Regions from separate parts of the Kitasatospora sp. NPDC089797 genome, predicted to be linked through region 2. Evidence: riboswitches for the same ligand, from Rfam matches in the RefSeq annotation. Region 2 holds a riboswitch; the other holds the start of a gene.
What was found. Region 2 has a riboswitch for glycine ahead of gcvP (aminomethyl-transferring glycine dehydrogenase). Riboswitches for the same ligand answer to the same signal wherever they lie in the genome.
Positions count from the first base shown of each region.

Region 1: linked by a shared signal. The riboswitch ahead of gcvT (glycine cleavage system aminomethyltransferase GcvT) and the one ahead of gcvP (aminomethyl-transferring glycine dehydrogenase) in region 2 are both predicted to bind glycine.

Region 1 covers NZ_JBFBGS010000064.1:39,234-53,519, reverse strand. Annotated here, with positions in the region: gene AB0O91_RS36070 (L-serine ammonia-lyase) at 1-1,143, opposite strand, end outside; gene glyA (serine hydroxymethyltransferase) at 1,291-2,571, opposite strand; gene gcvH (glycine cleavage system protein GcvH) at 2,654-3,028, opposite strand; gene gcvT (glycine cleavage system aminomethyltransferase GcvT) at 3,140-4,261, opposite strand; glycine riboswitch at 4,508-4,612, opposite strand; gene AB0O91_RS36050 (enhanced serine sensitivity protein SseB C-terminal domain-containing protein) at 4,798-5,604, shown strand; gene AB0O91_RS36045 (enhanced serine sensitivity protein SseB C-terminal domain-containing protein) at 5,720-6,673, shown strand; gene AB0O91_RS36040 (ABC transporter permease) at 7,134-8,123, shown strand; gene AB0O91_RS36035 (ABC transporter substrate-binding protein) at 8,189-9,964, shown strand; gene AB0O91_RS36030 (ABC transporter permease) at 10,064-11,074, shown strand; gene AB0O91_RS36025 (ABC transporter ATP-binding protein) at 11,155-12,180, shown strand; gene AB0O91_RS36020 (dipeptide ABC transporter ATP-binding protein) at 12,215-13,261, shown strand; gene AB0O91_RS36015 (trimeric intracellular cation channel family protein) at 13,599-14,258, shown strand; gene AB0O91_RS36010 (IclR family transcriptional regulator) at 14,164-14,286, opposite strand, start outside.
Region 2 covers NZ_JBFBGS010000033.1:5,262-19,547, forward strand. Annotated here, with positions in the region: gene AB0O91_RS25530 (DUF881 domain-containing protein) at 1-832, shown strand, start outside; gene AB0O91_RS25535 (FHA domain-containing protein) at 1,395-1,937, shown strand; gene AB0O91_RS25540 (MerR family transcriptional regulator) at 2,120-2,815, shown strand; gene AB0O91_RS25545 (bifunctional nuclease family protein) at 2,913-3,389, shown strand; gene AB0O91_RS25550 (MerR family transcriptional regulator) at 3,614-4,258, shown strand; gene AB0O91_RS25555 (ElyC/SanA/YdcF family protein) at 4,370-5,086, shown strand; gene AB0O91_RS25560 (DNA polymerase IV) at 5,159-6,544, shown strand; gene AB0O91_RS25565 (MFS transporter) at 6,720-8,213, opposite strand; gene AB0O91_RS25570 (PRC and DUF2382 domain-containing protein) at 8,406-9,497, opposite strand; glycine riboswitch at 9,721-9,824, shown strand; gene gcvP (aminomethyl-transferring glycine dehydrogenase) at 10,061-12,961, shown strand; gene AB0O91_RS25580 (DUF5999 family protein) at 13,122-13,313, opposite strand; gene AB0O91_RS25585 (hypothetical protein) at 13,813-14,286, opposite strand, start outside.

The DNA.
Region 1 (14,286 bases), on a different contig from region 2:
GGTGAGGCCGAGGTTGTGCTCGATGCCGATCTCGGCGGCGTTCTCGACCTGCTCGGGGGTGCCGCCGAGGACCTCGGCCAGGCCGCCCGCGGCCATCGAGCAGGCGGAGCCGACCTCGCCCTGGCAGCCGACCTCGGCACCGGAGATGGAGGCGTTCTCCTTGAAGAGCATGCCGATGGCGCCGGCCGCGAGCAGGAAGCGGACGATGCCGTCCTCGTCCGCCCCCGGGATGAAGTTCAGGTAGTAGTGCAGGACCGCCGGGATGATGCCCGCCGCGCCGTTGGTGGGCGCGGTGACCACCCGGCGCCCGGAGGCGTTCTCCTCGTTGACCGCCATCGCGTAGAGGGTCACCCACTCCATCGCGTTGGCCGGCCCGATCCCCTCGGCGCGCAGCGTCCGGGCCGCGGCCGCGGCCCGGCGGCGCACCTTCAGCCCGCCCGGCAGGATGCCCTCGCGGCTCATGCCGGCCCGCACGCACTCCTGCATCACGGACCAGATCTCCAGCAGCCCGGTGCGGATCTCCTCCTCGCTGCGCCAGGCCTTCTCGTTCTCCAGCATCAGGCCGGAGATCGACAGCCCGGTCTCCCGGGTGAGCCGCAGCAGTTCCTCGCCGGTGCGGAAGGGGTAGCGCAGCGCGGTGTCGTCGGGCTTGACCCGGTCCGCGCCGATCGCGTCCTCGTCCACGACGAAACCGCCGCCGACCGAGTAGTAGGTCTTCTCCAGCAGGGTCGAGCCGTCCGCCGCGAACGCCCACAGGGTCATCCCGTTGGCGTGGTAGGGCAGCGAGCGGCGCCGGTGCAGGATCAGCTGGGTGTCGGGGTCGAAGTCGATGGGGTGCTCGCCGAGCAGGCTCAGCCGCTTCTCGACGGTGATCCGCTCGACGTCCTTGTCGGCCTGGTCGACGTCCACGGTCCGGGGCGAGTGGTTCTCCAGCCCCAGCAGGACGGCCTTCGGGGTGCCGTGGCCGTGGCCGGTGGCGCCCAGCGAGCCGTAGAGCTCGGCGCGCACACCGGTCACCCGCTCCAGCAGGCCCTCGGTGCGCAGCCGGCGGGCGAACATCCGGGCGGCGCGCATCGGGCCGACGGTGTGGGAGCTCGACGGGCCGATGCCGATGGAGAAGAGGTCGAAGACGCTGATGGCCACGGGGACGTCCTTGTCTGGTCTCGTGGAAGGACAGGCAGGCGGGGATGACACGGGACGGGGCACCGCGCGCACTGTCCAGTGTGCGCGGTGCCCCGGGGTCCCAGGTGCACCGGCGGGGTGAGGCCGGTCACCTCATCCCGAACGGGATCACTCCTGGTTGGCCAGGGTGGGGTAGAGCGGGTGCTTCTCGGCGAGGGCGGTGACCCGGGCCTTCAGCGCCGCGGCGACGGTGGCGTCGAAGCCGGGCTTGAGCGCCTCGGCGATGACGTCGGCGACCTCGCGGAAGTCCTCGGCGGCGAAGCCGCGGGTGGCCAGCGCCGGGGTGCCGATCCGCAGGCCCGAGGTGACCATCGGCGGGCGCGGGTCGTTCGGGACGGCGTTGCGGTTGACGGTGATGCCGACCTCGTGCAGCCGGTCCTCGGCCTGCTGCCCGTCGAGCTCGCTGTTGCGCAGGTCGACCAGGACCAGGTGGACGTCGGTGCCGCCGGACAGCACGGTGGCGCCGGCCTCCGCGACGTCGGCCTGCAGCAGGCGCTCGGCCAGGATGCGGGCGCCGTCCAGGGTGCGCTGCTGGCGCTCCTTGAACTCCTCCGAGGCGGCGACCTTGAAGGCGACGGCCTTGCCGGCGATCACGTGCTCCAGCGGACCGCCCTGCTGGCCGGGGAAGACCGCGGAGTTGATCTTCTTGGCGTACTCGGCCTTGGACAGGATGACGCCGCCGCGCGGGCCGCCCAGGGTCTTGTGGGTGGTGGTGGTGACCACGTCCGCGTACGGCACCGGGTTCGGGTGCAGACCGGCGGCCACCAGGCCGGCGAAGTGCGCCATGTCCACCATGAGCAGCGCGCCGACCTCGTCGGCGACCCGGCGGAACGCGGCGAAGTCCAGCTGGCGGGGGTAGGCGGACCAGCCGGCGATGATCAGCTTCGGCTGGTGCTCCTTGGCCAGGCGCTCGACCTCGGCCATGTCGACCTGGCCGGTCTTCTCGTCGACGTGGTACGCGACCACGTTGTAGAGCTTGCCGGAGAAGTTGATCTTCATGCCGTGGGTCAGGTGACCGCCGTGGGCCAGGTTCAGGCCCAGGATGGTGTCGCCCGGCTGGATCAGCGCGAACATCGCGGCGGCGTTGGCCTGCGCGCCCGAGTGCGGCTGGACGTTGGCGTGCTCGGCGCCGAACAGGGCCTTGATGCGGTCGATCGCGATCTGCTCGACCACGTCGACGTGCTCGCACCCGCCGTAGTAGCGACGGCCGGGGTAGCCCTCGGCGTACTTGTTGGTGAGCACCGAGCCCTGGGCCTCCATGACCGCCACCGGGGCGAAGTTCTCGGAGGCGATCATCTCCAGGGTGGTCTGCTGGCGGTGCAGCTCGGCGTCGACCGCGGCGGCGATCTCCGGGTCGAGGGCGTGCAGGGACTGGTTCAGAACCGTCATGGTGTGGTCTTCCCGGGAGGAGGGGGGAAAGGGGCCGGGCAGGGGCGGGGCGACCGCCGGGCGGCCGCCCCGGTCGGGAGCGTCAGCCGCCGATGAAGGCGGTGTAGGCGTCCGCGCTGAGCAGCTCGTCGGTGGACTCCACCCGGACCTTGAACAGCCAGCCGCCCTCGAACGGGGCGCTGTTGACCAGGCTGTTGTCGTCCAGGACGTCCTGGTTGACCTCGGTGACCTCGCCGGTCACCGGGGAGAACAGGTCGCTGACCGACTTGGTGGACTCCAGCTCGCCGCAGGTCTCGCCGGCGGTCACCGCGTCGCCGACCTCGGGCAGCTGCACGTAGACGATGTCACCGAGCGCGTCGGCGGCGTGCTTGGTGATGCCGATCGTCGAGACACCGTCCTCGGCGGCCGTCAGCCACTCGTGCTCCTTGGTGTACTGCAGGTGCTGGGGGTTGCTCATGGCGTCATTCTCCAGGATGGGAAGCGGGCACGGCGCAGCGGGCCGCCGCGCGGACGGCTCCGGGATGCGTCGATCGGGAAAACGGGGGCGGCGACGGCCTCGCCGGGCGCGTCAGCGGGCGCGCTTGTAGAACGGCAGCGCCACGACCTGGACCGGCTCGTGCTTGCCGCGCACGTCCACCGCGACGGTGCCGCCCGGGGTGGCGTGGGCCGCGTCCACGTAGGCCATCGCGATCGGCTTGCCCAGGGTCGGGGACGGCGCCCCCGAGGTGATCCGGCCGATCGGCGCGCCCTCGGTGGAGACCACCGTGTACTCGGCGCGCGGCACCCGCTTGCCCTCGGAGACCAGGCCGACCAGCACCTTCGGCGGGTTGGTCTCGGCCGCGGCGGCGGCCAGTTCCAGGGCCTTGCGGCCGACGAAGGCGCCCTCGTTGGTGGTCTTGTCGAAGCGGACGACCCGGCCCAGGCCGGCGTCGAACGGGGTCAGGTCGGTGGACAGCTCGTGCCCGTACAGCGGCATGCCGGCCTCCAGGCGCAGCGTGTCGCGGCAGGACAGGCCGCACGGGACCAGGCCGCGGCCCTCGCCGGCGGCGGTCAGCGCCTGCCAGACGGCCTCGGCGTCGGCCGGGGCGCAGAAGACCTCGAAGCCGTCCTCGCCGGTGTAGCCGGTGCGGGCCAGCAGCACGTCATGGCCGGCCACGGTGGCCGGGAGGATCGCGTAGTACTTCAGACCGGGCAGGTCGGCGTCGGTGGTCCCGGCCAGGATCGCGGTGGCCTCCGGGCCCTGCACGGCGATCAGCGCGTAGGTGTCGCGGTCGTCGGTGACGACGGCGTCGAAGCCCTTGGCCCGGGCGATCAGCTCGTCCAGGACCAGCTGGGCGTTGGAGGCGTTGGCGACGACCAGGAAGGCGTCCTCGCGCAGGCGGTAGACGATCAGGTCGTCCAGGATGCCGCCGTCCTCGGCGCAGATCATGGTGTAGCGGGCGCGCAGCTCACCGAGGGCGGAGACGAAGCCGACCAGCGCGTGGTCCAGCATCTCGCCCGCCTGCGGGCCGGTGACGGTGATCTCGCCCATGTGGGAGAGGTCGAACAGGCCGGCCTTGGTGCGGACGGCGAGGTGCTCCTCGCGCTCGCTGCCGTAGCGCAGCGGCATGTCCCAGCCGGCGAAGTCGGTCATGGTCGCGCCGAGGGCGCGGTGCAGCGCGTCGAGAGCGGTGAAGCGGAGGGACGACATGGCCAGGAACTCCTCGGTCGGGGCACTCAGGGGTGCACGCGCCGGACCGGACCCGTTCGGGGCCGACCCCTGCGCGCGGGCATGCGGCGGCGTGGGTCTCCCCATCTGTCGTCGGACCTGAGAGCTTCACCGCCCGCCTGCCCTCGGCTGTGACCAGCATCAGCTGGTTCCAGCATCGGGGACAGGACGGCGGCTTGCACCGTGGGTGGGCGCGCGACCGGGCCGTGCGCCGCTTTCCAGATGTGCCTAACCCGCGCGGTAGGGGGGCCTGAGAGATTCCGGGGAGGACTTGCTCCTTCGGCGCCGGCTGTGCCTCCTGAGGGGCACTCCGGGCTCTCCCGCGCGGGTTCGAGCGGCCGGTGTGGAGTTGTGGGGGCCCGCGGCGCATGCCGTCGGACGCGCACATCATGGCACGTCCGCGCGCGCGAGGGGAGGGGGGACCCGGTCACACGGCAGACGGGCGAACGCGAGCCCTAAACTTCTCCGCGTCGGCGCAGCAGTGGGCGGCCGACCGGCACGAGGGCGGATCGCGGCGCATGGGGTACCCGGTGGAGCAGCAGCAGGGGTGGGGCGGGCCGGAGGCGGCGCCGTCGGGCGGTGCGTGGCCGGCGAACGAGCTGGAGCAGGTGCTGACGGCCGCGCTGGGCGATCCCGGGGCGACGCCGCGGGTGATCGAGGTGCTGGCCCGCAGCCAGGTGTGGATCCCGCTGCCGGCCGGGGGCGACCCGGCCGGGCAGGCGCTGGACCTGCCGACCGTCGAGCTGGCCGGGGCCCCGTACGTGCCGGTGTTCTCCTCGCAGGAGGTGTTCCTCCAGCAGGCGCCGGGGATGGCCTTCGCGGTCGCCCCGGCCTGGGAGTTCGCCCGCGGGCTGCCGCTGGGAGTGGGCATCGCGGTCAACCCCGAGGCGGCGGTGGGCATCCCGGTGCCGCCGCAGGGCGTGGCCGAGCTGCGCCGCGGCCCGCGCGACGACCGGTGGGAGCAGGCCGGGGACGCGGTGGAGGCGCCGTCCGGCGGCCGGGTGGCGCTGCGCGAGCCGGTGCCGGGCGAGGACCCGGAGCACTTCCTGGCCGCCTGCCGGGCCGAACTGTCGGCCCTGCCGGGGGTGTTGACCGCGCGCCGGGCGCTGGCCAGCATCGAGGGCGAGCCGACGGTGATGTTCGTGGGCGTGCAGTTGGATCCGGCGGCCCCGGCCGACCCGGGTGCGGTGAACGAGGCGCTGGGGCGGGCGCTGGGAACCGCGCCGCTGCCCGGCGGCGTCCACCTCGTACTGCTCGACCTCGCCGACGACCCGGTGGTCGGGTGGCTGCTCACCCAGGTCATGCCCTTCTACACGCGGGTGTGAGCGGGGATCCTTCACAGGCACGTCGCCGTGGCGGCGGCCGGTGCCGCGCCATAGGGTGCGTGCAGGCGGCTGACGGGCCGGCGGGTTCAGGAAAGAGGCGCGGCGAGGTGGGCGCATGAGTGCGGGAACGGGAGCGGGCGGGGTGCCGGGGCCCTGGGGCCAGGCTCCGGCCGGGCGCCCGGGCGCGGATCCGGGCGCGTTGGAGCAGGTCCTGCGCGAGGTCGCGCCGGAGCGCTTCGACGCGTACGAGCGGCTGCTGCACGCGCTGGCCGAGGGTCGGGTCTGGATGCTGCTGTGGCACGGCACGCCGGGCAGCCCGGACGCGCAGTACGGGAACATGGAGATCAGCGGCCACGGCTACGCGCCGGCCGTGACCTCGCCCGAGCAGCTGACGGCCTCGGGCTGGGCCCGGGCCCACGAGGTCGTCTCGGGGCGGGAGATCGCCGCCTCGCTGTACCGCACCCGCTGGGGCCTCTGGCTGAACCCGCACGCCCCGGGCGGCGGGGTCGGGGTGCCGTGGGCGGACCTGCGGCGGATCGCCGCGGGCCTGGACCGGCTGCCGGCCGGTCCGTTGAAGCTGAGCGAGCCGCAGGTGAACGCCCAGCCGTTCTTCGCGCTGCTGGAGCGGCAGGCCGGTGAGGTGCGCGCGGTGCGGGCGCTGCGCCGGGCCTGGGTGCAGCCCGCGGTGGGGGAGCCGTACCTGGCGATCGGCCTTGACCTGTACGAGAGTTCACCGCCGGCGGTGGAGGCGGTGCGGGCACTGATGCAGCGGGCGATCGCGGTGGCCCCGGAGGGGCTCGCGGTGTCCACGGTGGCGATGGCGGACGAGTACGACCCGGTGGCGCTGTGGATGCGCGCCAACGCGCGGCCGTTCTTCGACCGGGAGGCGGGGCGTCCGCCGTCGGGCCCGTACCCGCAGGGCGCGCCGTACCCGGGGCAGTCGCTGCCGGGACAGCCGGGGCCGGGGCGGTCGGTGGCCGGGCCGGGGTACGCCCCGTACGGCACCCAGCCGCCGGCGCCGGGCTGGGGGCAGCCCCAGCGGCCGTGGCCCGGATACCCGGGCCGTTGATCGGCGAAACCCCTTTTCGATAAAAGCTCCAGCACGAAGCCGACTTGATGGGTCATCAGGTCGGCTTCGGTGCTTTCCGGACGAATTTTCCGGCCTTGATACGGGCACATCTTGACATGGCAGTTACAGCCGTGTGAAGAGGTATATGCCGAAGATCGGGGAGGTGCATGCAGGCAGATCACAGTTGGGCATCTGTCGGTTGGCAGGGCTGGCGCAAGCCAGTTCGGATGGCAGAGAGTTCTGCGCAACGCATAGCGCGTACTGGAAACCCCACGAAGGTGAACGCGCCCGCCGACCGCTCGATCCACGCGATGCCCATCCCGCGTGGTGGCAGTACCCGTGCACGACGTACTGCCGCGAACACCCGCTCCTAGCACCTCCGCACGTCCGCAGCCGTACCGCCGATCCCGGCGCCCGGCGCCCGTGGGCCGGCCACCGTCGGCGAGGGGACCAACTGACCATGACCGCAACCATCTCCACCGCCGGGAACGGACCGGAGGCGCCGTCCTCCCCGACCCCGGTCAAGACGATCGAGGGCCGTTCCCTCGGTCGGATCGCCTGGACCCGCTTCAAACGGGACAAGGCCGCCGTCGCCGGCGGCATCGTGGTGATCCTGCTGATCCTGCTGGCCGTCCTGTCCGGGCCGCTGGAATCCGTGTTCGGGCTCGACCCCGACGCGTCGAACACCGACCTGCTGGACGCCAACCTCGGTGGGATCCCGCTCGGGGACTGGGGCGGGATGAGCGCGGACCACCCGCTCGGCGTCGACCCGCTGCAGGGCCGCGACCTGCTCGCCCGCGTGATCGACGGCTCCTGGGTCTCCCTGCTGGTCGCCTTCGGCGCGACCGTGCTGTCCAACACCATCGGCACCGTGCTCGGCGTGATGGCCGGCTACTACGGCGGCTGGGTGGACACCCTGATCAGCCGGCTGATGGACGTCTTCCTGGCGTTCCCGCTGCTGCTGTTCGCCATCGCGATCTCCGCCTCGCTCCAGGGCGGCGCGTTCGGCCTCCACGGGCTCCCGCTGCACATCATGGTGCTGATCTTCGTGATCGGCTTCTTCAACTGGCCCTACATGGGCCGGATCGTGCGCGGGCAGACCCTCTCGCTGCGCGAGCGGGAGTTCGTCCACGCGGCCCGCAGCCTCGGCGCCCGCGGCCCGTTCATCCTGTTCAAGGAACTGCTGCCCAACCTGGTCGGCCCGATCCTGGTCTACTCGACCCTGCTGATCCCGACCAACATCCTCTTCGAGGCGGGGCTGAGCTTCCTCGGCGTCGGCATCCAGCCCCCGCAGTCCTCCTGGGGCGGCATGCTGGCCGACGCGAAGAACTACTACCAGGTGGACCCCCAGTACATGGTGGTCCCCGGTGTGGCGATCTTCATCACCGTGCTCGCGTTCAACCTGCTCGGCGACGGGCTGCGTGACGCCCTCGATCCCAAGAGCAACTGACCCACGAGCGACTGACTCGGCGTCAGGCATTCCCTCCTCCACATCCTCAAGGGGTTGATCCCACCATGCGTAGGTCCCGCACCGTCGCGCTGACCGCCCTGGCCGCCGCCGCGGTCCTGGTCGTCACCGGCTGTACGTCCAGCTCCAAGAGCGGCGACGGCAGCTCCTCCTCCTCGTCCGGCTCCGGCGACGCGAGCGGCGCCGACGCGGCAACCAAGCAGATCGTCAACGTCTCGGACAAGAAGGGCGGGACGGTCACCTACGAGATGAAGGGCACCCCGGACTCGCTCGACCCGGGCAACACCTACTACGCGTACATCTACAACTTCGCGCGCCTGTACGGCCGTCCGCTGACCACCTTCAGCCCGGGCGCCGGCGCCGACGGCAACAAGCTGGTCCCGGACCTGGCCGAGTCGATGGGCCAGGTCAGCCCCGACGGCCTGACCTGGACGTACAAGCTGCGCGCGGGCCTGAAGTACGACGACGGCACCCCGATCAGCTCCAAGGACGTCAAGTACGCCGTGGAGCGCTCCAACTTCGCGCCCGAGGTGAACTCCAACGGCCCGACGTACTTCCACGACCTGCTGGTCGACAACCCGACGCCGTACCAGGGCCCGTACAAGGACAAGACCGGCGACCTGAAGTCGATCGAGACGCCGGACGACACCACGATCGTCTTCCACCTCCAGCACCCCTTCGCCGACTTCGACTACCTGGTCAGCGCCCCGCAGACCGCGCCGGTCCCGCAGGCCAAGGACACCGGTGCCGACTACGTGAAGCACGTCGTCTCCTCGGGCAGCTACAAGTTCGAGTCCTACGAGGACGGCAAGCAGGCCGTCCTGGTGCCGAACACCAACTGGGACAAGAGCACCGACCCGATCCGCAAGCAGCTCGCGGACAAGATCGTGCTCAAGATGAACGTCGACCAGGCCACCATCGACAAGGACCTGATCGCGGGCAACGCCCAGGTCGACCTGGTGGGCGGCGGCGTCGACCCGCAGACCCAGGCGCAGATCCTGCGCGACCCGAAGCTCAAGGCCAAGACCGACAACGCCTACGGCGGCCGCCTGGTCTACATGGCGATCAACTCCAAGGTCGCGCCGTTCGACAACATCGACTGCCGCAAGGCCGTCCAGTTCGCGATCGACAAGGTCGCGGTGCAGACCGCGCTCGGCGGCCCGATCCGCGGCCAGGTGGCCAGCACCGTGCTCCCGCCGGACATCCCGGGCCACCAGGACTTCAACCTGTACGAGACCAAGGACAACAAGGGCGACGAGGCCAAGGCCAAGGACTCGCTGAAGGCCTGCGGCAAGGACGGCGGCTTCAGCACCGTCCTGACCGCCCGGACCGAGCGCGCCACCGAGGTCGCCGCGGCCACCCAGATCCAGGCCCAGCTGAAGAAGATCGGCATCAACGTCGAGATCCAGCAGTTCCCGCAGGGCAAGTACCTGACCGACTCGGCCGGCGCGCCGCAGTTCACCCAGGACCACAACATCGGTCTGATGATGATGCAGTGGGGCGCCGACTGGCCGACCGGCTACGGCTTCCTCCAGCAGATCGTCGACGGCCGCGCGATCAAGCCCTCCGGCAACAGCAACCTCGCCCAGCTGAACGACCCGGCCGTCAACAAGCTGATCGACGACGCCGCGATCAACCCGGACAAGGCCGCCCGCGAGAAGATCTACGGCGACATCGACAAGAAGGTCATGGAGTCCGCGGTCTACGTCCCGCTGACCGACTTCAAGGTCTTCCTGTACCGCCCGGACAGCGCGACCAACCTCGCCTCCACCTCGGCCTTCAACGGCGAGTACGACTACCTGAACATCGGCAGCAGCAAGTAAAGAGCCTGGCTCCGCATCCCTGAAGGCAGGTGAAGGCAGCGGCGCCCGCCGCCGTCCGGCAGATCCCGGACGGCGGCGGGCCGCCGGAGCCGCCCAACTGTGTTTGCCTACATCATCCGCAGGATCCTCGCGGCCCTGGTGCTGCTGCTGGTCGTCAGCGCCGTCACCTTCGCGATCTTCTTCCTGCTCCCGCGCCTCGCCGGTGAGACCAGCGACCAGCTGGCCGCGCAGTACATCGGGAAGGACCCCGGCCCCGCGGCGATCGCGGCGGTCAAGCAGAACCTCGGGCTGGACCAGCCGCTGTACACCCAGTACTGGCACTTCCTGAAGGGCCTGTTCGCCGGCGCCGAGTACAAGTTCGGGCCGGAACCGGCCACCTGCCACGTGCCCTGCTTCGGCTACTCCTTCAAGAGCCACCTGGAGGTCTGGCCGCTGATCACCAGCCGGATCCCGGTCACCATCTCGCTCGCCATCGGCGCGTCGGTGCTCTGGCTGGTCTCCGGCATCACCACCGGCGTGATCTCCGCGCTCAAGCCGCGGTCGATCTTCGACCGGCTCTCGATGGGCGTCGCGCTGGCCGGCGTCTCGCTGCCGGTCTTCTTCACCGGCGCCCTGCTGCTGACGGTGTTCAGCTACGAGTGGCCGATCCTGGACAACCTGCACTACGTCGACTTCACCGACGACCCGCTGATGTGGGCCCGCAACCTGATCCTGCCGTGGATCTCGCTGGCCTTCCTCTACTCCGCGCTCTACGCCCGGCTCACCCGCGCCGGAATGCTGGAGACCATGAGCGAGGACTACATCCGCACCGCCCGCTCCAAGGGTCTGGCCGAGCGCAAGGTGGTCGTCCGGCACGGGCTGCGCTCCGCGCTCACCCCGATCGTCACCATCTTCGGCATGGACCTCGGCCTGCTGCTCGGCGGCGCCCTGATCACCGAGCAGGTCTTCTCGCTCAACGGCGTCGGCCAGTTCGCCGTCCAGGCGATCAGCGACAACGACCTGCCCAAGATCCTCGGCGTCACCCTGCTCGCCGCCTTCTTCATCGTCGTCTGCAACCTCGTGGTCGACCTCCTGTACGCCCTCGTCGACCCCCGCGTGAGGCTCTCGTGACCGACCTCCAGAAGACCCCGGCGGACACCGCCCCGGCCGGCCCCGCCACCGACGCGGCCGCCGGGGCCGCCCGGCCCCCGCTGGGGGACCCCTTCCTGTCCGTCCGCGACCTGCGGATCCACTTCGACACCGACGACGGCCTGGTCCGCTCGGTGGACGGGGTCAGCTTCGACCTGCACAAGGGCCGCACCCTGGGCATCGTCGGCGAGTCCGGCTCCGGCAAGTCCGTCACCTCGCTCGGCATCATGGGCCTGCACCGCTCCAAGCGGGCCCGGATCAGCGGCGAGATCCGGCTGGACGGCGAGGACCTGATCGCCGCCGGACCGGACCGGGTGCGCCAACTGCGCGGCCGCGAACTGGCGATGATCTTCCAGGACCCGCTGACCGCGATGCACCCCTACTACACCGTCGGCGCGCAGATCGTCGAGGCGTACCGGGTGCACCACCCCCAGGCGAGCAGGAAGCAGGCCCGGACCCGGGCGATCGAGATGCTCGACCGGGTCGGCATCCCGCAGCCCGACCGCCGGGTGGACGACTACCCGCACCAGTTCTCCGGCGGCATGCGCCAGCGCGCGATGATCGCCATGGCGCTGGTCAACGACCCCTCGCTGCTGATCGCCGACGAGCCCACCACCGCCCTGGACGTCACCGTCCAGGCGCAGATCCTGGACCTCATCCGCGACCTCCAGCAGGAGTTCGGCTCCGCCGTCATCATCATCACCCACGACCTCGGGGTGGTCGCCGAGCTCGCCGACGACATCCTGGTCATGTACGGCGGCAAGTGCGTCGAGCGCGGCCCCGCCGAGAGCCTCTTCGACGCGCCCGAACACCCCTACACCTGGGGCCTGTTGGGCTCGATGCCGCGACTGGACCGGGAGCTCCAGGAGCGGCTCGTCCCGGTCCGGGGCACCCCGCCCAGCCTGATCAACGTGCCGTCCGGCTGCGCCTTCCACCCGCGCTGCCCGTACGCCGCCCTGACCGGCGGGCGCTCCACGGGCGAGGTTCCGACGCTGACCGAGGCCGTGCCCGGACACCTCGCGGCCTGCCACCTGGCGGTCGACGAGCGGCACCGCATCTTCGCCGAAGAGATCGCGCCCCGGCTGTGAGCCCGGCCCCGTACCACCTTTCTGGAGAGAACCGATGACGGACACTCAGGGGGCCACGATCCCTTCGCCGGCGCCCGCCGCCGAGCGCGAGCCGCTGCTCAAGGTGACCGGCCTGACCCGGCACTTCCCGATCCGCGGCGGACTGCTGCGGCGCCAGACCGGCGCGGTGCGGGCCGTCGACGGCATCGACTTCACCGTCAACGCCGGCGAGACGCTGGGCGTCGTCGGCGAGTCCGGCTGCGGCAAGTCGACCATGGGGCGGCTGGTCACCCGGCTCGACGAACCGACCGGCGGGACCATCGAGTTCGAGGGCACCGACATCACCCACCTGAGCGTCGGCGGGATGCGCCCGCTGCGCCGGGACATCCAGATGATCTTCCAGGACCCGTACTCCTCGCTGAACCCCCGGCACACCGTCGGCACCATCGTCAGCGCGCCGTTCAAGCTCCAGGGCGTCCAGCCCGAGGGCGGGGTCAAGAAGGCCGTCCAGGACCTGCTGGAGCTGTGCGGACTCAGCCCCGAGCACTACAACCGCTACCCGCACGAGTTCTCCGGCGGCCAGCGCCAGCGCATCGGCATCGCCCGGGCGCTCGCCCTCAAGCCGAAGATGATCATCGCGGACGAGCCGGTCTCGGCGCTGGACGTCTCCATCCAGGCCCAGGTGGTCAACCTGCTGGACGACCTCCAGCAGGAGCTCGGCCTGACCTACCTGATCATCGCCCACGACCTCTCGGTGGTCCGGCACGTCTCGGACCGGGTGGCGGTGATGTACCTCGGCAAGATCGTCGAGATCGCCGACCGGGACTCGCTCTACCGCAGCCCGATGCACCCGTACACCAACGCCCTGATGTCCGCCGTCCCCGTCCCGGACCCGCGCCGGCGCCACTCCGCCGGGCGCGAGCGGATCCTGCTCAAGGGCGACGTGCCCTCGCCGATCAACCCGCCCAGCGGCTGCCGCTTCCGCACCCGCTGCTGGAAGGCCCAGGACGTCTGCGCCTCGCAGGAGCCGCCGCTGACCGCGCTGAAGACCGGGCACCAGGTCGCGTGTCACTTCCCTGAGCGCAGCGAGGGGAACGACTAGCACCGCCCGGAGCGCGGCGAGGGGAACGACCAGCGCCGCCCGGAGCGCGGCGAGGGGAACGACCAGCGCCGCCCGGAGCGCGGCGAGGGGAACGACCAGCGCCGCCCGGAGCGCGGCGAGGGGAACGCCCAGCGCCGCCCTGAGCGCGGCGAGGGGAACGCCCAGCGCCGCCCCGACCGGCACGAAGGCCGCCCGACCCCGGAGAGGGGCGGGCGGCCTTCTCGCCGTGTCCCGGTGCGGCCGGTCGGCCCCGGCGGCCCGCGGCCGCCACGAGACGATTTCATCCGGACTGTGACCATGGTCCGGAAAGTCGCGCCGGATCGGGTACACATGGACGGTGAGTTCGCAGATCTTCCCCGCCGACGTGCAGCAGTCGCTGGACCTCGTCGGCATCTTCGTCTTCGCGCTCTCCGGAGCGCTGCTCGCCGTCCGCAAGAACATGGACATCTTCGGGATCTGTGTGCTGGCCGAGGTCACGGCCCTCGGCGGCGGGGTGATGCGTGACCTGGTGATCGGGGCGACGCCGGTGGCCGCCTTCACCAACCTCGGCTACTTCGTCACCCCGCTGGCGGCCGGGCTGGTGGTGTTCTTCCTGCACCCCGAGGTCGAGCGGATCAACCGTGCGGTGCAGACCCTGGACGCCCTCGGCCTCGGGCTGTTCTGCGTCACCGGCACCGCGAAGGCGCACGACTACGGGCTGGGCGCGGTCGCCTCCGTCGCGCTCGGCATGGTGACAGCGGCCGGCGGCGGGGTGATCCGCGACGTGCTGGCCGGGGAGATCCCCTCGCTGCTGCGCTGGGACCGCGAGATCTACGCCGTGCCGGCGCTGGTCGGCGCCGCCCTGGTGGCGCTGCTGATCGGTGCGGACCGGCTCACCGGGGCCACCGGCACCGCCGCCGCGCTCACTGCCTTCGGGCTGCGGATGCTCGCCCTGAAGTACGGCTGGCGTGCCCCGCGGGCCTGGCACCGCAACGGTTCTCGCACCAGCGAGGAGTAGGCGAGCCGCCGTAGGCGAGCGAGATCGC
Region 2 (14,286 bases):
GAAGCCGGCCGAGCCCGAGCCTGCCGTGGCCGAAGGTGATGCGCACGGCGGGCCGGAAGAGCCGGCCGGGCCGGAGGCCGTCGAGGAGCCGCAGGACGCGGACCGCGCCGCCGGTCGGCGGCGGCTGAAGGCGGCGCTGTGGCCGCCGCGGTTGTCACGCGGTCAGCTGGTGGTGGCGCTGCTGCTGTTCTCGCTCGGCCTGGGGCTGGCGATCCAGGTGCGTTCGACGAACGACCACCACAACCAGCTGCGCGGGGCGCGGCAGGAGGACCTGGTCCGGATCCTCGACGAACTGGACAGCCGTCAGCAGCGTCTCCAGCAGGAGAAGGCGGAGCTGGAGCAGTCCCTGGGCAAGTTGGAGAACAGCTCCAACCAGGCCAAGGAGGCCCAGGAGCAGACCAGGAAGAAGATGACGGAACTGGGTGTGCTGGCCGGTACGGTCAAAGCCACTGGTCCGGGCATCGTCCTCACGGTCGACGATCCCCAAGGGCAGGTGAAGGCAGATATGCTGCTGGACACCCTGCAGGAACTTCGAGCGGCGGGGGCGGAGGCGATTCAGATCAACGATGTGCGCGTGGTGGTCAACACCTACTTCACCGACCTCTCGGGCGGTGGGGTGCAGATCGACGGGAAGAAGGTCTCGCAGCCCTATCGGTTCACCGTCGTGGGGAACCCGCAGGACCTGACGCCTGCGCTGAACATCCCGGGGGGCGTCGTCCGCACCCTGGAGAGCCACCAGGCGCGGGCGACGATCGCCCAGCAGCAGAAGGTGGTCGTCGACGCCCTCGTCGACCTGAAGACGCCGCAGTACGCCAAGCCGGCGGCGAAGTGACGGGGCGCTCGACGAACGGTCCGTCACGGGCGGGCGGCACCCGGTGCGGGGTGTCGTCGTCGCGTGGGGGAGACTGGTTCGCACCAGTACGCTCCGTAGCAGTGAACGCCGCACCAACAGTCGGAGTACCACTCCAGCAGCTCCGGGCCGCAACCGGGCCCGCCGCCTGTCCGAGGTTCTCACCCTGCCCCGCGGGCGGGTCTGTCACACGCAAGGGGATTCGCCCGTGAGTTTCTTCTCGAAGTTGTTCGGTCGCAACAAGGGCCGCGACGCGGCCGCCGTGGAGGCGCCCACCGCGCGCCACCGCCGCTCGGATGACGAGCCCGCCGTGCCGGGCATGCGACCCGCCCCCGAGGCCGCGCCGTACGCCGGACAGCAGGCGTACCGGGACGGTGCCGCCCAGTACGCGGGGAATCCGGCGGGCTACGGCGCGTCGGTTGACCCCTCCGGCGACCCGCGCATAGGTTTCCCGTCGGGACCCTCAACCTCTGGTGGAGGGTTTGCTCCGGACCCGTACGCCGGGCACAACCCGTCGGGTGTGCCGCGCCAGGAGGCTGTGAACATGGCTGGCCCCACTCCGTGCCCCAGGTGCGGCAACCAGAACCCGGCCGCGGCCCGCTTCTGTTCCAACTGTGGCACCGCGCTGCGCGGCGGCCTGCTGCCGGAAGGGGCGGTGGAGACCACCTCGACGATCTCGATCTCCGGTCTGGAGTCCTACGACCCCTCCGCGACGACCGGGACCGGTACCACGCCGGCGCTGTCGGCCGAGGTGCTGTCGGCGATCGACGCGCTGCCGCCGGGCTCGGCCCTGCTGATCGTCCAGCGCGGCCCGAACTCCGGCAGCCGGTTCCTGCTGGACTCGGACGTCACCACGGCCGGACGTCACCCGCAGGGTGACATCTTCCTGGACGACGTCACGGTCTCCCGGCGCCACGTGGAGTTCCGCCGCACCCCGGCCGGCTTCAGCGTCGCGGACGTGGGCAGCCTGAACGGCACCTACGTCAACCGGGAACGGATCGACGAGGTGGCGCTGAACAACGGCGACGAGGTGCAGATCGGGAAGTACCGGCTGGTGTTCTTCGCCGGCCACAACCGGGGGTACTGAAACCAACGTCGGCGGGAGCCCGAGTGAATACGAATACCCCTTCCTCTTCTCTCGGGGCGGCCAACCCTGCGTCGTCGTCCGGTCCGCAGGCGGACCGGGGCGGACGCGGGGTGGTCGCGGGCCCCAGGCAGCCGGTCCGGTCGGACCGGCCCGCCGGGCGGCGGCGCGGCGGTGACGAGCTGTTGAGCATCGGCGCGGTGCTGGCCTTCCTGCGCGACGACTTCCCCGAGGTGACCATCTCGAAGATCCGCTTCCTGGAGGCGGAGGGACTGGTCGAGCCGCAGCGCACCCCCTCGGGGTACCGCAAGTTCAGCCCGTCCGACGTGGAGCGGCTGGCGTACGTGCTGCGGATGCAGCGCGACCACTACCTGCCGCTGCGGGTGATCCGGGAGCACCTGGACGCGATCGAGCGCGGCGAGGCCCCGCCCGCGCTGCCGTCCGCGGCCGACACCCGGCCCGGGCCGCTGGAGGAGGCCGACCGCGAACTGGTGGCCTCGGCCGAGGTCCCGTCCGGGGTCCGGCTGGGGCGGGCCGAGCTGCTGGCCGCGGCCGAGGCCGGCGAGCCGGAGCTGGCGGAGTGGGAGTCGTACGGGCTGGTCGCGCCGGGCCCGGACGGCGGGTACGACGGGGAGGCGCTGCAGGTGGCCCGGCTGGTCGCCGAGCTCGGCCGGTACGGCCTGGAGCCGCGGCACCTGAGGGCGATGAAGGCGGCGGCGGACCGCGAGATCGCGTTGGTGGACCAGGTGGTGGCGCCGTTGCGGCGGCACCGGAACCCGCAGACCCGGGCGCACGCGGAGGCCACCGCACGGGAGCTGGCGACGCTGTCGGTGCGGCTGCACGCGGCCATGGTCCAGGCCGGACTGCGGGCCCGTGGATAGTCCCCGAAGCGCCCTCCGGCGCACCGGTGCACCGCGCTGACCAGCGGCGTCGGCCCTGCGCTTTCATATCCGGGGTCGGAGCCATAGGGTTGCCTGTGTGAATGAGCTCGACGTCGTGGGTGTCCGAGTGGAGATGCCTTCCAACCAGCCGATCGTGCTGCTGCGGGAGGTCGGGGGAGATCGTTACCTGCCGATCTGGATCGGCCCCGGCGAGGCGACCGCGATCGCCTTCGCCCAGCAGGGCATGACTCCGGTGCGCCCGCTGACGCACGACCTGTTCAAGGACGTCCTGGAAGCGCTCGGCCAACAGCTCACCGAGGTCCGGATCACCGACCTGCGGGAGGGCGTGTTCTACGCCGAGCTGGTGTTCGCCGGCGGGGTCGAGGTGAGTGCCCGGCCGTCCGACGCGATAGCGCTCGCACTGCGCACCGGTACGCCGATCTACGGGAGCGAGGAGGTGCTCGCGGAGGCGGGCATCGCGATCCCGGACGAGCAGGAGGACGAGGTCGAGAAGTTCCGCGAGTTCCTCGACCAGGTGTCGCCCGAGGACTTCGGGGGCGGCGGCCCGCAGTAGCGCGGAAGGGGCTGGTCTGCCCCCGCGCGTGGCGTTTTGCCAAAAACCGTCCATCTACCCACACTAGGGGCACGAAAAACCACTCTCCTGAGTGATGTGGTTTGTCCGGCCCGGCGTGGCGATCGTTGACGGGTCATAGGGGACTGCCTACCGTCAGGAGTGGCTGTCCGGGTGGCCGATGCCCGCAGTCGGGTCGCCCGCAGCACGAGTGGACGGAGGTAGGCATGAGCAGCACCGGCGATGACACGGCCGTGGGAGGCCTGTGCGCCATGCACATGCCGCGCACCGCACACGGCGTGTCCGAGCTGCCCAGAATGGGCAGGTTCCCGGCCGTACAGCCGGGCCAGCCCGCGATCGAGCGGGTGGCCCCGACGTCCGAACTGGTCGGGTTCCGCGGTCCGACGGCCTGTGCGGCGGCCGGCATCACCTACCGCCAGTTGGACTACTGGGCCCGCACCGGACTGCTGGAGCCCAGCGTCCGGACCGCCTACCCGGCGACCAGTCAGCGGCTCTACAGCTTCCGTGACGTCCTGCTGCTCAAGATCGTGAAGCGGCTGCTCGACGCGGGCGTCTCGTTGCAGAACATCCGGGTGGCGGTCGCCCATCTGCAGGCCGCCGAGCAGGCCGACCTGACCGGGCTGACGCTGATGTCCGACGGTGCGACGGTGTACGAGTGCACCACGCCGCAGCAGGTGGTCGATCTGCTGAAGAGCGGTCAGGGGGTGTTCGGCATCGCGGTGGGAGCGGTCTGGCAGGAGCTGGAGCTGACCCTCGGTCGGCTGCACGCGGAGCGGACCGACACCGGCGAGACGCTGGTCGGCAACGACCCGGCGGACGAGCTGGCGCAGCGGCGCAACCGGGCGGTCTGACCCGCTCGTCGTTTCGGGGCCCCGGGAGCCGTGGGCCGGGACGGGGAACCGTTCCGGTCCACGGCTTCGTCGTGGTGCCTGGTGAAGCGATCAGGGGAGGGGCACGTGGACGTGGGCACCGGGATACCGGGGCTGCTGCGGCGCCGGGCCGGGGGGATCCGGGCGCGGCTGCGGGAGCGCAGGACGCAGCGCCGGGTCTTCCAGGCGGCGACGCTGCTGTGCTCGCTCGCGCTGGCGCCCAGTGCCTGGCTGTGGTGCGCGGCGGGGGACCGGGTGGGCACGGTGGAGAGCGCGCCGTCGGCGCCGGTGGCGGTGGTCTTCGGTGCCGGGCTGGACCAGGGCAGGCCCTCGCCGTACCTGGAGCACCGGCTGGTGGCGGCGCTGGACCTGTACCGGGCGGGCAAGGTGAAGGCGATCCTGGTGACCGGGGACAACGGGCGGGTCGCGTACGACGAGCCGGACGCGATGTACCGGTACCTGACCGGGCACGGGGTGCCGGGGGACCGGGTGGTCCGGGACTACGCGGGCTTCGACACCTGGAACTCCTGCACCCGGGCGCACCGGATCTTCGGGGTGGACCGCGCGGTGCTGGTCAGCCAGGACTTCCACGTCCGGCGGGCGCTGGCGCTGTGCGAGGCGGCGGGCATCCGCTCGTACGCGGTCGGGGTGCCGGAGCTGCACGACTCCACCTGGCTGTACGGCGGGCTGCGGGAGGTGGCCGGGGCGGGCAAGGCGGCGGTCAACGCCTGGCTGCGGCCGGACCCGGTGTTCCTCGGGCCCCGGGAGGACGGCATCCCGAAGGCGCTCGCGGAGGCCGCGGAGGAGTAGCGGCGGTCGGGCGGCCCCGGGGCGTCGGCCGGGTTCGTACGCACTGTCGGACCCGTGCGCGATGATCGGCGGGTGCGATCTCTGCCGAGCATCATCCACCTCGACATGGACGCCTTCTTCGCCGCGGTGGAGCAGGCGGCCAAGCCGAGCCTGCGCGGCAAGCCGGTGATCGTCGGCGGGCTCGGCGGGCGCGGGGTGGTCTCGACGGCCTCGTACGAGGCGCGCCGGTTCGGGGTGCACTCGGCGATGCCGATGGCGCAGGCGCGGCGGCTCTGCCCCAACGCGGCGTTCCTGTCGGGGCGGTTCGAGGCGTACCGGCAGAACAGCGAGATCGTGATGGGGCTGCTGCGCGGGCTGTCGCCGCTGGTGCAGCCGCTGAGCCTGGACGAGGCCTTCGTCGACCTGGAGGCCGGTCCGTACGGTCCGGCGCTGGCAGCGGCGGACCACGCGACCGGGGAGCGGCTGGTGCTCGCGCTGGCGGAGGACCTGCGGGCGGACATCCACCGGTTCACCGGGCTGACCGGCTCGGTGGGGGCGGCGGGCTCCAAGCTGATGGCGAAGATCGCCTCCGAGCAGGCCAAGCCGGACGGGCTGGTGCTGATCGAGCCGGGGCAGGAGCGGGCCGTGCTCGGCCCGATGCCGGTCCGGGCGCTGCCCGGGATCGGGCCGGCCACCGAGCAGGTGCTGCGGCGGGCCGGGCTGAGCACGGTGGCCGACCTGGCGGAGGCGGGGGAGGCCGAGCTGGTCCAGCTGCTCGGCCGGGCGCACGGCGCCGGGGTCTTCCAGATGTCGACGGGCCTGGACGAGCGGCCGGTGGTGGCCGACCAGGACGCCAAGTCGGTCTCGGTGGAGGACACCTACGAGGTGGACCTGGCCGACCGGGACCGGGTGCTGCGCGAGGTCGAGGCGCTGGCCGGCCGCTGTGTGCGGCGGTTGCGCGCGGCGGGGCGCTCGGGGCGGACGGTGGTGCTCAAGGTGCGGCGGTTCGACTTCTCGACGCTGACCCGTTCGGAGACCCTGGGCGGGCCGACCGACGACGAGGCGGTGATCACCGCGACGGCGCGGCGGCTCGCGGAGCAGGTGGACATCACCGGCGGGGTCCGGCTGCTCGGGGTGGGCGTGGCCCAACTGGCCGACTACACCCAGGAGGACCTGTTCGCGCAGGCCCTGCGGGAGGAGGCGGCGGAGCACGTCGAGGCGGTCGAGGCGGCGGTGGCCGAGGAGGAGCCGGAGGAGCCGGTGGTGCGGCGCTGGATGCCCGGGCAGGACGTCCGGCACGCCGAGTGGGGGCCGGGCTGGGTGCAGGGCAGCGGGGTGGGGCGGGTGACCGTGCGGTTCGAGACGCCGTGGAGCGGGCCGGGGCGGGTGCGCACCTTCGCGGTGGACGACCCGGAGCTGGAACCGGCCCGGCCGCTGCCGCTGCGGGAGGCCGGGGACCCGGCGGGGGAGGGGGCGTGAGCGGGCCCGACCGGGGAGGGGCACGGGGCGGGGAACGCGGAACGGCCCCACCCGGTGGGAAGCACCGGGTGGGGCCGCATACCGTGCCGGACCCCGGACGGTCGTGATGCCCTCGCGACCGAGCGGAGGCCGGGCCCGCGCGTCCTGTCCCTGAGCGCGCGGGCCGGACGCCTCGTCAGGCGTCGGTCTTGGCCAGCGCGGGGCTGGAGTCCTGCTGGGCCGGGCCGCCGGTGACGGCGGTGACGGCGGGCTTGACGTTGCGGATCAGGAAGGGGACGACGCCGGCGATGATGCAGACGACGGCCGTGGTCCAGAACGCGTGCTTGTAGGCGTCCAGGGTGGGCAGCTGGACCGGGATCTTGATCGGCAGCTTGATGGTGTCACCGGTCAGGATGGCGGTCATCACGGCGGTGCCGATCGCGCCGCCGACGGTGCGGAGCACGGAGTTCATGCCGTTGGCGATGCCGCTCTGCTCGACCGGGACGGCGCCGTTGATGTAGGCGGGCATCGCGGCGAAGGCGAGGCCGATGCCGAGGCCGAAGATGGCGGAGGCGGTGTAGATGTCGCCCTCGTGGCTGTGCCGCAGGGCCAGGTAGGCCATCGCGATCGCACCGAGGACGCCGCCGAGGACCAGCGGCAGGCGGGGGCCGCGGCGGGCGATCAGCAGCGCGCCGACCGGGGCGGCGACCATCGAGCCGATCGCGGACGGCAGCAGCATCACGCCGGCGTGCAGGACGGTCGCGGTGAAGCCGTAGTGGGCCAGCTGCTCCGGGGTCTGGGCGAAGTTGCTGATGACCATGAACGAGCCGTACATGCCGAAGCCGATGAGCAGACCGGCCAGGTTGGTGAAGGCGACGGCCGGGCGGCCCATCATCTTCAGGTCGACCAGCGGGTGCGCGACCTTGGTCTCGATGACGCCCCAGATCAGGGCGACCACGGCGGCGACGGCGAACAGGCCGAGGGTCTTGGTGGAGGTCCAGCCCCAGTGGTTGCCCTGGCTGACCGCGACCAGCAGGGCGGAGAGCCAGGCGGCCAGGGCGAGGGCGCCCAGCGGGTCGGCGCCGCCCTCCTTGTCGACGACCGGGTCGGACGGGACCCGGAAGGCGACCAGGGCCACCGCGAGCAGGCCGAAGGCCAGGCCCATCCAGAAGATCGACTTGTAGTTCCAGTGCTCCAGCAGCAGGCCGGTGGCGACCAGGCCCAGGCCGGAGCCGACGCCCATCGAGGCGCTGATGGCGGCGACGCCGCCGGTCACCTTCTGCTTGGGCAGCTCGTCGCGGACGATGCTGATCGCCAGCGGCATCACGCCACCGCCGGCGCCCTGGAGGACGCGAGCGACGATCAGCCAGGTGAAGGAGTGGGTGCAGACCGCCAGCGCCGAACCGGCGACCAGGCCGGCCAGCGAGATCAGCAGCATGGGCTTGCGGCCCCGGAGGTCGCCGAAGCGGCCCAGCAGGGGAGTCAGCACGGCGGCGGACAGCAGGTTGGCGGTCATCAGCCAGGTGATGTTGGAGCCGGAGACGTCCAGTTCCTTGGCCAGCGACGGCAGGATCGGGACGACCGCGGTCTGCACCACGCTGAACGACAGCATCGCCAGGATGAGGGCCGGCAGGACCCGGGCGTTGCTCTGCTTCTCGGCCGCGGTGGTGGGCTGTGGTGCCTCACTCACGGTTGCTTCCTCCCGTACATAGTGAATGAACTGAAGTAACTTTGCCGGGAGATACTTCAGAGTGTCAAATATCGAGTGGTTAAGATTTGGCAAAGTGGAAGGGTTGGCCTGCGGTACACCGGGGGTGACGGAGGGTCGGGAACGCCGAGGGCCCCGGACCGGAGTCCGGGGCCCTCGGGATCGCGGGGGTGATCAGACCAGCGGGCGCAGTGCGGCGGGGCGGGAGCCGTCGGCGGCCGGGGTCGCGGCGGTGGGCTCGGCCGGCGAGCCGGGCGCGGTGGTGGCGGCGGTGTTGTCGTGGACCTCGACGTGCTCGCGGCGCAGTTCGTCCCGGACCACCTCCTCCTCCGTGTAGCGCTCGACCACCAGGCGGACCCGCTCGATCGGGGCGAGGTACTTGCGGACCACCGGCCGCTCCTCACGGAGGGTGACCTCCTCGACCGCCTCGGCGATCTCCTTCTCGCTGAGCGAGGCGCGCTCGGCGTCGCTGACCGGCATCCGCTCCACCCGGACCCGCTCGCGGACCACCGGGACGCGGCGCTCGACCTGCTCGCTGGTCACGTACTTGCGCAGCTTCGCGGTGCCCAGGACGTGCCACTCGGTGGTGATGTCCAGGCGCTCCTCGCGGCAGGTGATCTCGACCGGGCCGTTGGGGGCCGAGGCGGCGGCCGTGCCGTTCGGTGCGGGGGCGGCCGCGCTCGGCGCGGGCTGCGGCTTGGACTCGACGACGGGGGCGGCGGCCGGGGCGGGCGCCGTGCCGTTGGTGGTCGGTGCGGGGGTGCTGAGGGTCCGCACGTGGGCCTCCGTGGCGGTGTCGGTGCTGGTGTCCGGGGTGGTGGTGGTCATCGTCGGGCCGGGGTCGGGGGAGTGGAAGGCGAGCGGCCGGGCGGCCGCGGCGGCCGAGGTGGTGCCGAAGTCGAGGTCGGGCTGGGCCGCCCGGCCCGTCCCGTCCGCGGACGGGCGGCCGTCCACCGGGGTGTCCAGGCCGTAGTAGCGGTAGAGCTGGAGCTCCTGGGCGGGCGACAGGTGTTGGCCCACGCCGAAGTCCGGCGAGTCCTTGACCAGCGACTTGTCGTAGGGCACCCGGAGCTCGTCGCCGGAGAACTCGCTCGTGGTGAGCGGGACGAAGGCGTCCCGGCCGAAGATGCCGGTCCGGACGGCCGCCCACTCCGGTTGCCCGGTGGCGTCGTCCAGGTACACCTCGTCGACCGTGCCGATCTTGTCTCCGTTGCGGTCGACCGCCTTGTGGCCGATGAGGTCCCGGGGGTCGATGTCGGTCTGCACTCTTTCCTCCAAGCGCTGCGCCTGCGGAACTCCCGCAGGTAAGGCGGCCGGAGCACCCGTTCCGTCCGCCACTTCACACCAAAAGGCATGAATCGGACGGGCGCGAGCGGGGTGCGGCCGGACGGGTCCGCGCTGGGCCGTCCGGGGGACGCGCGTAGACCCGGAGTGACCCGACACACCCGTGATCGGAAGGCTTCCCGCTGGTACCCTGGGCGGCGACCGCCGAGCCCGCTCGGGAGAGTCCCCGACAGTGAAAACCGCTGGTCGGGGCGCCGAAGGAGCAACTCCTCCCCGGAATCTCTCAGGCATCCGTACCGTGCGGGATAGGTCACTCTGGAAAGCAGGGCAGGACCGCCGGCGCGGGAGTCGGCGATCACCACCCTCACCGACGGTGCAAGCCGACCGAGCGTCCCGGCGCGAGGTGCGGGCGAAGCTCTCAGGTACCGATGACAGAGGGGGAGGCCTTTCGGGTCGCCCGCCCAGGCTGGTCCGCTGTCCGCAGCGGCGTTGGCCGGCCGGCGTGCGCACCCCTGCCGGTCCGTGACCAGGAGGCCTCGACCACCATGAACGCCCAGCCGAACGCGGGACGCCCCACCGGCGCCTCGACCCTCACCGAGCTTGAGCTGGCCAGCCCCTTCGAGAACCGCCACATCGGCCCCGACGCCGCCGCGCAGGAGAAGATGCTGGCCTCCGTCGGCTACGGCTCGCTGGACGAGCTCGCCGCCACCGCCGTTCCCGAGGCGATCCGTTCCATCACCGCCCTGGACCTGCCCGCCGGCCGCAGCGAGGCGCAGGTCCTCGCCGAGCTGCGCGAGCTGGCCGGCCGCAACCAGGTGCTCCAGCCGATGATCGGTCTGGGCTACTACGGCACCTTCACCCCGCCGGTGATCCTGCGCAACGTCATGGAGAACCCGGCCTGGTACACCGCCTACACCCCGTACCAGCCGGAGATCTCGCAGGGCCGCCTGGAGGCGCTGCTGAACTTCCAGACCCTGGTCTCCGACCTGACCGGCCTGCCGACCTCCGGCTCCTCGCTGCTGGACGAGGGCACCGCCGCCGCCGAGGCGATGGCGCTGGCCCGCCGCGTCACCAAGGTCAAGGGCGGTGTCTTCCTGGTCGATGCGGAGACCCTGCCGCAGACCGTCGCGGTGATCAACACCCGTGCCCTGCCGACCGGTGTCGAGGTGGTCGTCGCCGACCTGTCCGAGGGCATCCCGGCCGAGATCGCCGAGCGCGGCGTCTTCGGCGTGCTGCTGCAGTACCCGGGCGCCACCGGTGTGGTCCGCGACCTCGCCCCGCTGATCGAGCAGGCGCACGGGCTGGGCGCGATCGTCGCCGTCGCCGCCGACCTGCTGGCGCTGACCCTGCTCAAGTCGCCGGGCGCGCTGGGCGCCGACATCGCCTGCGGCACCTCGCAGCGCTTCGGCGTGCCGATGGGCTTCGGCGGCCCGCACGCCGGCTACCTCTCGGTGCGCGCCGAGTACGCCCGCTCGCTGCCCGGCCGCCTGGTCGGCGTCTCCGTCGACGCCGACGGCAACCGCGCCTACCGGTTGGCGCTGCAGACCCGCGAGCAGCACATCCGCCGCGAGAAGGCCACCAGCAACATCTGCACCGCCCAGGTGCTGCTCGCCGTGATGGCCTCGATGTACGCCGTCTACCACGGCCCGGACGGCCTGGCCGACATCGCCCGCCGCACCCACCGCTACGCGGCCGCCCTCGCCGAGGGCCTGCGGGCCGGCGGCGTGGAGCTGCTGCACGGCGAGTTCTTCGACACCGTGACCGCCGTCGTCCCGGGCCGCGCCGCCGAGATCGCCGCCGCCGCCCGCGCCAACGGCGTCAACGTCTACCAGGACGGCGCGGACCGGATCTCGGTCTCCACCGACGAGACCACCACCCGCGAGCACCTGGCCGGCGTCTGGGCCGCGTTCGGCGTCCCCGCGGTCGAGGTCGCCGAGGCCGCCGACGCGCTGCCGGCCGCGCTGCTGCGCGAGGACGAGTACCTGACCCACCCGGTCTTCCACAGCCACCGCTCGGAGACCGCCATGCTGCGCTACCTGCGCCGCCTGTCGGACCGGGACTACGCGCTGGACCGCGGCATGATCCCGCTGGGCTCCTGCACCATGAAGCTCAACGCGACCACCGAGATGGAGGCGGTGACCTGGCCGGAGTTCGGCCAGCTGCACCCCTTCGCGCCGGTCGACCAGGCCGCGGGCTACCTGACCCTGATCCGCCAGCTGGAGCAGCAGCTGGTCGAGGTCACCGGCTACGACGCCGTGTCGATCCAGCCGAACGCGGGCTCGCAGGGCGAGCTGGCCGGCCTGCTGGCCGTCCGCGCCTACCACCACGCCAACGGCGACGCCCAGCGCGACGTCTGCCTGATCCCGTCCTCGGCGCACGGCACCAACGCCGCCTCCGCGGTGATGGCCGGCATGCGCGTGGTCGTGGTGAAGACCCTGGTCGACGGCGACGTGGACGTCGAGGACCTGAAGGCCAAGATCGAGCAGCACCGCGACAGCCTCTCGGTGCTGATGGTCACCTACCCGTCGACCCACGGCGTGTACGAGACCCAGATCACCGACATCTGCGCCCTGGTGCACGAGGCCGGCGGCCAGGTCTACGTGGACGGCGCCAACCTGAACGCCCTGGTCGGCCTGGCCAAGCCGGGCAAGTTCGGTGCCGACGTCTCGCACCTCAACCTGCACAAGACCTTCTGCATCCCGCACGGCGGTGGCGGTCCGGGCGTCGGCCCGGTCGCGGTGCGCGCCCACCTGGCGCCGTACCTGCCGAACCACCCGCTCCAGGAGGAGGCCGGTCCGGCCACCGGTGTCGGCCCGATCTCGGCCGCGCCGTGGGGCTCGGCGGCGATCCTGCCGATCTCCTGGGCGTACGTCCGGCTGATGGGCGGGGAGGGCCTCAAGCACGCGACCCAGGTCGCGGTGCTGAACGCCAACTACATCGCCAAGCGCCTGGCGCCGCACTTCCCGGTGCTCTACACCGGCCCGGGCGGGCTGGTCGCGCACGAGTGCATCATCGACCTGCGCCCGCTGACCAAGGAGACGGGCGTGACGGTGGACGACATCGCCAAGCGCCTGATCGACTACGGCTTCCACGCGCCGACGATGTCCTTCCCGGTGGCCGGCACGCTGATGATCGAGCCGACCGAGTCCGAGGACCTGTACGAGATCGACCGCTTCTGCGACGCGATGATCGAGATCCGGGCCGAGATCGACAAGGTCGGCTCGGGCGAGTGGGCGGCCGACGACAACCCGCTGCGCAACGCCCCGCACACCGCCGCCACCCTGGCGGGCGACTGGGCGCACGGCTACTCGCGGCAGGAGGCGGTCTTCCCGGCGGGCGTGAACCCGGCGGACAAGTACTGGCCGCCGGTGAGCCGGATCGACGGCGCGTACGGCGACCGCAACCTGGTCTGCTCCTGCCCGCCGCTGGACGAGTACGGCGTCTGACCGGCTGAGCACGCGAAAAACGGCAGGGCCCCGGGGAAACGTTTCCCCGGGGCCATGCTCCGTGGTGTCGCGCTGCGCGTCGTCGGGTCGGCGGCCGTGCCTTCGAGGCGGCCCGGGGCCGTACGGTTCCGGCCGTACGGTGTGCGGGCCCGGGCGGGGCTCAGGCCGCGTGGGCGACCGGGCGGCGCGGGGCGATCACCCGGCCGTCGGGCAGCAGTTCCCCGGTGTCCTCGAACAGGACGACACCGTTGCAGAGCAGGCTCCAGCCCTGCTCCGGGTGGCAGGCCACCGGTTCGGCGGCCTCGCGGTCCTCGGACTCGGCCGACGGGCACTCAGGACGGTGCTGGCACATACGCGTACCCTCGCTTCGCTCTGCGATCCTCCCCGTGGTGCGGTCCCCGTCGGTCGAGCCGTCCGGAGCCGCCGCGGTGGTCGGATCCTGTCCGGGCGCCGACCAGGTGTGGACCGGCGCTCAAGTGGGTAGGACAGGTGGTCCTTCCACGCTGGTTCCCAGTGTCGGCATCCGCGGGCGCGCGCGCAGGGATTTCGTGACATGCGCCACAACTCCCGGCCAGAGATCACCCGTTCAGGTGGGGCCCGGGGGAAAAGACGCACGGACGGGTCAGCCCGGACATGGCCCGGTGGAGCCATGGCGGGTGGCCCCCTCGGGTGGTAACCGTTCGGGCGAGGGCGTCAGGCGGGGCGGACGGCGCGGCGGCGACCCGGCCCGGGCGCGACGAAGGGCCGCCGGGTGGACTGCCCGGCGGCCGGTGCGGCGGTGGTGGTGATGCGGCTCGGTGCGGCTCGGTGCGGCGGGGAACGGTGGAGCGCGGCGGGGTGCCGGTGGTGCCTCAGGCGGAGCCGAGCAGCAGGGGCCCGGCCAGCGGGGTGCGGGTGAGCAGGGGGAGCAACTCGGCGGCCGGATAGGCGCGGTACGCGGTGACCCCGAGCGGGGCCGGGGCCAGCGGGATCAGCAGGTCGGCGGACGGGCCGGCGTCCGGGCTGTGCAGCCAGAGCGCGGTGGCGTACTGGCCCGGGAAGGTGAGCAGCCGGGGCTGGCGGCGGGAGCGGGAGCTCTGGGCGAGCTGCCAGGCCTCCCGCAGGGCCCGGACCGTGGAGGAGAGGTAGGGGCCGGCGGTGAAGTGGGAGAAGGTGTGTCCCTCGGCGCTCTGGACGACCTCGGCGGCGGCGGCCACCTCCTGGCCGTCCTTGATCAGGAAGCGCCAGCCGGTCCGGCGGGCGGCGGGGAGTTCGGGGCGCGGGCCGTCCAGGACGTGCACCGCGAGCGGGTGTGCCGGGAGCAGTGGACCGCTCGGATGGCGCAG